Regions from separate parts of the Paenibacillus sp. G34 genome, predicted to be linked through region 3. Evidence: riboswitches for the same ligand, from Rfam matches in the RefSeq annotation. Region 3 holds a riboswitch; each other region holds the start of a gene.

Region 1 (2,203 bases), 1.5 Mb from region 3:
CTAACTTCATGCTCATACAGGTCTGCTCGTATCCTCATCAGGTATAAGTAATGGAAGTAGTTCATCCAGAGACGCCACTGTCCAGTCTGCGCGCTCGTCATCCGATAGCTCTGGCTGGAACCTTCCGTACCCTTGCAAAATACGAATCGTGCGTAACCCCAAACTACGCGCTGGCATGATATCATTATCGATTCGATCTCCGACCATCACCGCTTCTTCTGGAGCGCATCCCGCCTGCTTCAAAGCAACCGCATACAACTCCGGATCAGGCTTGGACACCCCTTCTTCTGCCGAACATGCCAGAACATCAACATATTTTCGAAGTCCGTAGCTCTCTAGTCTTGCTTCAGTACCAGGGCTCTGATTGGCAATAATGCCAATACGATAGTGCTGCGAAAGCTGCTCAAGCACCTTGGTTGCGGAAGGGAACGGTCGCTCCAGTTCTTTACGGAATTTTAGCTTGTCCTGAATCTGAATGCGGTGATCTTCATCATGAATGTATGTACGTATGGCAACTTTCATGGGCCATTGTTCATACTTGCGATAACAGATTGCAAACAGCTCTCGCACCGCTTCAATTGTAACTGGATAACCGTAAGCGCCGGCTTCTCGAACAAACTGCCCGATGATATCGTCTACAGGCTCCCATTCGTCCACCAGCGTATCCCCCACATCAAAAAACAACCACTTCAATCCGGCAATATCCGGCACGCCGATTCCTCCTTGTAAGCCGCATTTTACCCTAGCTTGCACGCTGCATCCATAAAAAAAGAAGACCCACGACAAGCATGAGTCTCCTCAAATTCCGTTAGTCCATAGCTGCAATTATAGCAGGCACCTTACATCGAATCAATCACAAGCTGCTGACTTCAGCTTGCGGTTTGTTACAGCTATTGAGAAGAAAGCCGACTTCTCCATTCAATGAATATACGATTTTATCTGCTCCCATACCCCGATAAATCCCTTTAGGATGGCTCTGCTCGGTGATCACACACAAAGACTTTGAAGTCCACGAGCGGCAAATCTGCAGGTAACGGCAGGTCAAATTCAAACTATTTTCAAAAATAAATACATTTCCTACACTACCCTGCGGCAAAAACCATTTTTCAGCCGCTGCCGTATTCATACGAATGACGTGTTCTACCCCAATGCGGCGAAGTTTGCGCTCCTCACCAGCGCTGTTTGTCAGAACGGCAAAAGGCATTTTTTTGTACATCAGCAATTTAACAAATTTACGTCCAGCTTCATTCGGAGCCGTTACCAAAATCATCTCTGTATCCATCATTCGTTCCTCCCTTGGCGTGAAAAGACAACAAAAAAGAAGCGTGGGGACCAAGGCCTCCGGAACGCTTCTTAAATAATCCATGGCAAAAGCGCCATGAACCAGCGTGCGGTTTGTTGCCTCTCCCTTTAACGCTTACGAGGTTAGCTGACGGATTCGGGCGCGAGAGTCGCCCTATTTCCGGCTGTCACCGGAAAATTCACCCCATGGATGTCTGCTGCTGTAACACAGCACACCCTGTTGGTTCCCCCGTTTTCCACCCACTACGAATGGAAACTCAGCGATTAAAACATCGTTCGTAAATCTTAAGTAAAAGATCGATCGATATTATCGTTTGTTTCGTTTTTCATGTACAGTTTAATTAAAATTCAAATTACGATATGAATCATACACCCGTGCCATGATCATGTAAAGTGCACACAGATCACCGAATCGTCAGATTTCCGGCAATATACATTAATAATAACGCTTACAATGAGGTTATACGCCATCCATCTCATCCAAGCTATCTAATTCTCAGCCGCACGAAAATTAATTTGTACATTCCTCACCTATGCGGAACTTCCAATTAGCGAATGAACATAACAACGATAAATCAAAATAAGTTTTGCATTATTTAATTGCTTAAAATATAATAAACATATCAAGAAAAATAGGATGGAGGCAATCCCCATGTCAGTCTATGATTTCAAAGTAAACACCCTACGTGGACAAGAGATTGAGATGTCCCAATATCGAGGCAAAGTGTTGTTAATTGTGAATACCGCGAGTCAATGTGGTCTCACCCCTCAATTCAAAGGCCTGCAGGAACTGCAGGATAAATTCCAGGACGCTCCGTTCGAAGTGCTTGGATTCCCAAGCAACCAATTCGCGCAGGAGAAAGGCTCTTCCGATGATATTGCGGAGTTCTGCCAGATGAAT
Region 2 (2,203 bases), 2.2 Mb from region 3:
CTTGGCATATTTGTGACTCATGCGAGAGAAGATAAATACAGTGAGTGGAAAAAATCGCTGTATTTACAGCCGAGAGGGTGTGCTTAAAGCTATGACATTGATGAATGATAAAGTTCATGCTTATAAGGATCAGATTGGCGCATTGAGCGATGTTCTCCCGGATGTGGTGAAATCATATCATGAGTTTACAGGAGAATGCTTCCAGCCTGGTGTGCTTGATGCCAAAACGAAGCAGTTAATTGCATTAGGTATTGGATTGTTCGCTAATAACGAAGTTTGCACGTTTTATCATGTTGAGGAAGCTCGGTCCAAAGGTGCAACTGATCAGGAGATTATGGAGACCGTGGCTGTCGCTGGAGCAGTAGGAGGCGGACATGCCTTGTCACAGGGAGCCATGCGTGTTCAGAAGGCGTTGCATTAGAATCTGAATTTTCACATCGAAAAGGAGGTCCCCGATTAGAGAGGGACCTCCTTTTTATGGTTAATGCATATGTCGAAGGGGAATGGACTACTTAGATGTCTGCTTAGATTTTACCTAACATTTTATTATACATAAATTGTCCTGTCACCCGTCTTGCTGTTACATAACGATCATTGAAATAAGGGTTGGACAACTTGGTGATGCTGACACCTTTACTGCTTGAAGCATGCGCGAATTGACCTCCACCAATGTATACTCCTGTATGGGAGATGCCTTTGCCGGTTGTGTTGAAGAAGACCAAATCTCCTGTACGAATGCTTGCTTTGGAGACAGGTGTGCCGGCTTTTGCTTGTTGCTGCGACGTTCGTGGCAATTCAATGCTGTATTTGTTAAAAAGATATCTCATAAACCCGGAACAATCGAAGCCAGCCATGGTTGTGCCGCCCCATTTATACGGGATGCCTGTCATATTGTTAACCACCGTATTAATTGTGCTTGCCTCTGTGCTTGTTGCCCCGGATGTAAATAGTACTGCAGCTCCAAAAATGGAAATAATCAGTTTTTTCAAAATCAATGTTCTCCCTTCGATGCCTACGGAGTTAGCTAAGGGTTCGGTAGAAGGTTCCCTATATTTCCTATGTATAAGAATAATTCACCCAAAATGGTTCCCCCGTTTTCAATCCTGAAACTCGGCAAATGAATAATTAAGTTTTTGTAACTATTTGAAACTATATTGCATAAATGCGTAATTGTCAAACCGGTTTAAAACACTTCATTTAGCCTCAATGTTAGCGGAATTATCATTTTTCGTCATAATAATGTTTAAAAGAGGGGTCTAAAGATTACAAAAAAGTCATTAATGTTTCATCAGAGAGAGAACTGGATAATAAACAAGTTTGTCAAGAGCTAAAAGAGTTATTCCTATATGTTAAATTAAAGAGAATTTTTGCGTGTTGTTGCATATATTGACAAAAGTTTATTTATTGCATATCATACATTTAATACATACAAAATTTGTATTTAAATTGTTTTCATTGGGATTTGTTTGGTTGAGTAATCAAATTTGTGAATTGGGGAGTGTGTTGTCTTGTGAAGGCAAAAAGATTAGTAACATTTGTACTGGCGTGTTCTATGGTATTCTCCGTAGCAGGAATGGCTGTCCTTCCTGTACCAACTGTATCGGCAGCTGATGCTTCCGGTACAACAGCGAGTCTATCCGATATTTTAAAAAATCAGCGACCGGATGGAGGCTGGAGAAAAGATTACAGTCAGACGTCAGGTGAATGGGCCAAATCGACGATCGATAACAAAGCTACATACTCGGAAATCAGAAGACTAGCAAGTGAGTTCAAAAAAACAAATGACCCGCGATATTCGGCTGCAGCGATCAAAGGCATCAACTTTTTGCTTAATATGCAGTACTCTAATGGTGGTTGGCCGCAAGTCTATCAAAGCTCCGGCTATCATAAACATATAACCTATAATGATGATGCAATGATTAATGTATTGTACTTGCTCGATGAAGTCGCAGGACGTAAGGGGAACTTTTCCTTTATCGACAGTTCTCTAGCAAATCGCAGTAAAAATGCCGTTTCCAAAGGAGTGGATGCCATCCTAAATACCCAGGTGGTATCGGGTGGGAAGTTAACGGCTTGGGGACAACAGCATGATTCCAGTTCATTAAGACCAGCCGGGGGCAGAATCTATGAAGTGCCTTCATTAACGGCAGGTGAGAGCGTAAACATTGTGAAGTTTCTGAAAACGAGACCAGCTAATTCAAGA
Region 3 (2,203 bases):
ATGGAAAGCCAGCTGAGTCTGTCTGGCCCGGAAGTCCAGCGCTATCTATGGATTCTGGGTGCCATGTTGCTGCTTCGCCTGTTGATCAGTCCACTCATTCAAGCAGGATTGCTTTACTCCCTTCAACATTACAATTCTACAGAAGAACGCATTCCTTTTATTCAGGGCATTAAAAAGTTATGGAAACCGATGCTCCTGACGCACACCATACGTACAGTACTCATACTACTTCCTGGATACTGGCTCGTTCCCATTTTGTATTCAACAATAATGGATAGCTTTCATTCTCTTCATCTATTACTTCCTGGCATCCCATATGTAGCAAGCTGGATCATCTATGGCTGGATTGTACACCATGCCGTGCTCTATATGCAGTTTGGCATTTCTGACCCTGAAGGAGAAGGACGAACTCACGGTACATTTAAGGGACTGTGGATTGCTGTACGCCGCATCTTCCCTGTCATCGGCATTGCGCTGGCGCTCGGAGTTGTTCATTTGTTTGTCTTTGGTGCATTCACATCTGCCTCATGGTTCCTGACAGGACTCTCCGGGCTGATCTTGCAACAAACCTACCCCCTTGCCCGCAGCCTGCTCAGCATGTGGAAAATTTGTAGTCATTTTCGCTTATGGCAATCGACATCAACCAGAAATGAAGATCATATAGGTTAATCCCACAATTTCGCATGCAATCTGATATCGCTTTCAAAAATAAAAATTTGTTACCATCTCATGTTAAACATTTCATTCGTTATTGCGTATAAATACACAAACCTCGACCTTTCCCCGTCAAAGGTCGAGGTTTTTTTTGCTAATTTTGCTGCTAAACGTTGCCAAAGTACTAAGCCTCTGGTACAATAATCGCAGTGAGCTTTTAGTAACAACTTTGTAATCTTTAAATCCTTATTTGTAACAACTTAAAATTAAATCCTTAAAATTAAATTTTCTTTTCTTTTTCAGGTGCAATAACTAGCATAGCCAAATTCTTGGCACCTGGGAAGCGGGGGAACCAGTTATGGGTGAATTGATCTTGAAACAGAGGGATCATAGGGGACCTTCAACCGAATCCTTAAGCTAACCTCGCAGGCGTTGGAAGGGGTATATCACTTGTTTAAGAAGAAACTTACAGCAGCAGTACTTAGCCTCACATTTGCATTATCACTTGGAGCAGGCAGCGCGTTTGCAGATTCTAAGATGGATAAAGTCATTGATTCAGCAATGGGAACTACATACAAAAGCGGAGGAACAACACTTGATGGTTTTGACTGCTCCGGATTCACACGGTATGTATTCGACAAACTAGGTATTGATTTGGCTCGTCAATCTAGCTCTCAATACGACATGGGGGATTCCGTATCTCGCATGGAGATGAGACCTGGAGATCTGGTGTTCTTTAACACAACAGGTAAAGGCGTGTCTCACGTAGGTATTTTTGTAGGAAGTGGCAAGTTCGCACATTCTTCTTCTTCCAAAGGTGTAACGATCAGCTCATTGAGTGAAGATTACTGGGCTAACCGCTACATTGGCGCTAAACGGATTATGAGCACGGACGCGTATGAGTCTTTGGCCCTCGACTAGGGACAAGCCGGAATCAACATCATACTGTAACGAAGTATAAACAGAACCGCCCGGTACATTCTCCGCAGGAATGTATCCGGCGGTTTTTTTATGCTTTCTGATCCCATGTGGTTGCTGATGCTACAATTCATGTATATGTTCCTGAACCAACATGTTATCTTCCTTCGTTGATCCGTGCCCTTATGATGTTTTTACCCAACCCGTTATAATATAAACGGAGTGATCCGTACTTTTGTTTCATTTTTTTCTGAGAATTGAAGACTTGTCAAATGGACAGGTCTTTTGTAGAGTGAACAATGAACGGATAACGGAGAGAGGAGCATGCGCTTTTATATGAAGAATGAAGCCCCTTTGACGTTTCATGTGGTGCCTATGCAGGAAGGTCATGCAGAACTCATCTGTAGCTGGCAATATGATCCGCCTTACAATATCTATAGCTGGTTGCCGTGGGAACAGATGAAAGCACTGGAAGTCGAGTTTGGAGATGCACAACTGCGAGAAGAGCAATATGCCATTGTCCTGAATCAGGATAATCATGTGTATGGTTTTGCACAGTATTTTCCGCTCCAGAATGTTACACGTATTGGCCTCGGCATGCACCCGAATCAATGTGGTCAAGGTCATGGCA
Region 4 (2,203 bases), 3.0 Mb from region 3:
AGCTACAATCATCCTGAATTCAGCAAATTATCGATGACTGCCTTTCGCAAACAAATATTACATACCGGCGATATTATTCACCGTCTGACAGGATATACGCCCAAAATGATTCGTCCTCCGTATGGGGACATTAATGAAGAGCAGTTGCGATGGGCTGCAAAACAGCATTACAGCATCGTGAATTGGAATGTGGATTCTCTCGATTGGAAAGGACTAGACAAGGAAAAGGTAAAACATAATATTCTCACCGCCGTGAAACCTGGTTCCATCGTATTACAGCACGCTGGCGGCGGTACAGGTTCGAACCTGAAAGGTACAGTAGAGGCTTTGCCTGAAGTTATTGAGGAATTGCGAAACCGAGGGTATGAATTAGTTACATTGGACGAAATGCTTAAACTGCCAAAAGAGAAACAATAAGTGAAAGAACAGGGTGTTCTTCTACGTCATCATGAATCATACCTATCATGATTACGCAAGAACACTCTGTTTAAGTTAATACTCTATTCAACTTGTGACCCAAATCCATTAAGGGAAGGGTTTAAGTCTTATTTTAAAATGTACAACTCAATATCCTGAAAACCAAACGAACTTACAAACTGTTTGCTTCCAGGGATGAAGATATCGATGCGATTTCCCTTAATGGCGCTGCCTGCGTCCAGAGCAGTTGCTATGAAAGCCTGTTTAGGCAACCCTGGATGTGTATGGCCAGTCACCAATACCTTTGTTCCAAATGGAATCACCTTTGGATCCACGGCGATCGTGCCGAGTTCGAGCGGATTGCCAAAATAATCAACAGCGCCCCATCCACCATTTTCGGAAGCATCCGCTGAATATGCTGTTGCTTTAACATTCAGTGTTTTGCTGTAGTCAAGTGTCTTACCCCAAGCTTGTACCACTTTGTTATCCGGATTCACGTCAAGGCTCGCAGTTGTAACCGTCGTTTCCTGTGACTTCGCTTGAACCGGTGCTGCTACGGCTTTGTTTTCGTTACCTGGAATTGTAATTTTCAGACCACCATAGATGTTATAAGGTGAAATATCTTTATTCGTTTTGATTAAGGTGTTCATATCAATGCCATATTGCTTGGATAAGGTGAAGAAGGTGTCCCCTTCTTTGGCCACATGAACGGAATCCGCGTGAGCTGGAACGGCTTGAATGAATAGAATCGATGTCATTAGTGCGATGGCAGTTTTGGCTATACGTTTCTTGTTATACATGGTCTTCCTCCCTCATGATGCCTGCGAAGTTAGTTGTCGGATTCGGATGGAGGAGCCCACCCTATAGGCTGTACGTGAAATGCTGAAACATTATGTATTCCTAATTCACCCCAAGCAGCATATTTCTGATATGTCTCCATATGTCTGCATTGTTACGTCCCCCGCACTTCCACTTCGGAAGTTTCGGCAGACTTGAATATATCACAATTTTGTAACCTTAAGCTGTAGTAAATGTTTCCAATTGGCGTTTTGATATGATAATCAGGTAACAGAAACGTTACTTTCCTACCTCATCTTTCTTATTAAAACAAAAAAGCGTTACCGGATTCATGATCCGATAACGCTGTTATTCATTTTACTCTATATACAGAGTGGCATGAATTACAGTACTTTTGCAAGAAAGTCTCGTGTACGCGAATGTTTTGGAGCTCCGAACACCTCATCAGGTGTGCCTTCTTCGACAATAACCCCGCCATCCATAAACAGGATCCGGTCACCCACTTCACGCGCGAAGCCCATCTCATGCGTTACAATAACCATCGTCATTCCGCCTTCGGCAAGCCGTTTCATAACTTCCAATACTTCACCGACCATCTCAGGGTCAAGAGCTGATGTAGGCTCGTCAAACAGCATAACATGTGGCTGCATCGCGAGTGCCCTTGCAATCGCAATCCGTTGCTTTTGTCCACCAGACAGCTGATTGGGAAAAACATCTTTTTTGTCAGCCAAACCAACTGTTTTTAAAAGATCCTCGGCAATTTTGTTTGCTTCATCTGTAGATTGCTTTTTCACCTTGATTGGGGCAATCGTAATGTTTTGCTGAACCGTTTTATGCGGGAACAGGTTAAAGTGTTGGAATACCATGCCCATTTTCTCACGTGTAGCATTAATGTTATGCTTGGGATCGGTAATCGACACACCTTCAAAATCGATCTGTCCCGAAGTTGGCTGCTCAAGCAGGTTCAGACAGCGCAGAAATGTACTTT

The links. A riboswitch is a leader RNA that binds a small molecule or an ion and turns the genes downstream of it on or off. The one in region 3 is predicted to bind cyclic di-AMP.
Region 1: linked by a shared signal. The riboswitch ahead of AC1VYS_RS07030 (hypothetical protein) and the one ahead of AC1VYS_RS00510 (C40 family peptidase) in region 3 are both predicted to bind cyclic di-AMP.
Region 2: linked by a shared signal. The riboswitch ahead of AC1VYS_RS10450 (C40 family peptidase) and the one ahead of AC1VYS_RS00510 (C40 family peptidase) in region 3 are both predicted to bind cyclic di-AMP.
Region 4: linked by a shared signal. The riboswitch ahead of AC1VYS_RS16345 (3D domain-containing protein) and the one ahead of AC1VYS_RS00510 (C40 family peptidase) in region 3 are both predicted to bind cyclic di-AMP.

The regions. Positions count from the first base shown of each region.
Region 1 covers NZ_CM166469.1:1,600,628-1,602,830, reverse strand. The annotation lists gene AC1VYS_RS07035 (HAD family hydrolase) at 13-711, opposite strand; gene AC1VYS_RS07030 (hypothetical protein) at 854-1,282, opposite strand; cyclic di-AMP (ydaO/yuaA leader) riboswitch at 1,400-1,575, opposite strand; gene AC1VYS_RS07025 (glutathione peroxidase) at 1,955-2,203, shown strand, end outside.
Region 2 covers NZ_CM166469.1:2,276,110-2,278,312, forward strand. The annotation lists gene AC1VYS_RS10445 (carboxymuconolactone decarboxylase family protein) at 92-421, shown strand; gene AC1VYS_RS10450 (C40 family peptidase) at 525-989, opposite strand; cyclic di-AMP (ydaO/yuaA leader) riboswitch at 995-1,126, opposite strand; gene pelA (pectate lyase) at 1,511-2,203, shown strand, end outside.
Region 3 covers NZ_CM166469.1:107,863-110,065, reverse strand. The annotation lists gene AC1VYS_RS00515 (hypothetical protein) at 1-669, shown strand, start outside; cyclic di-AMP (ydaO/yuaA leader) riboswitch at 964-1,101, shown strand; gene AC1VYS_RS00510 (C40 family peptidase) at 1,105-1,575, shown strand; gene AC1VYS_RS00505 (GNAT family N-acetyltransferase) at 1,909-2,203, shown strand, end outside.
Region 4 covers NZ_CM166469.1:3,624,518-3,626,720, forward strand. The annotation lists gene AC1VYS_RS16340 (polysaccharide deacetylase family protein) at 1-417, shown strand, start outside; gene AC1VYS_RS16345 (3D domain-containing protein) at 546-1,217, opposite strand; cyclic di-AMP (ydaO/yuaA leader) riboswitch at 1,220-1,416, opposite strand; gene AC1VYS_RS16350 (amino acid ABC transporter ATP-binding protein) at 1,599-2,203, opposite strand, start outside.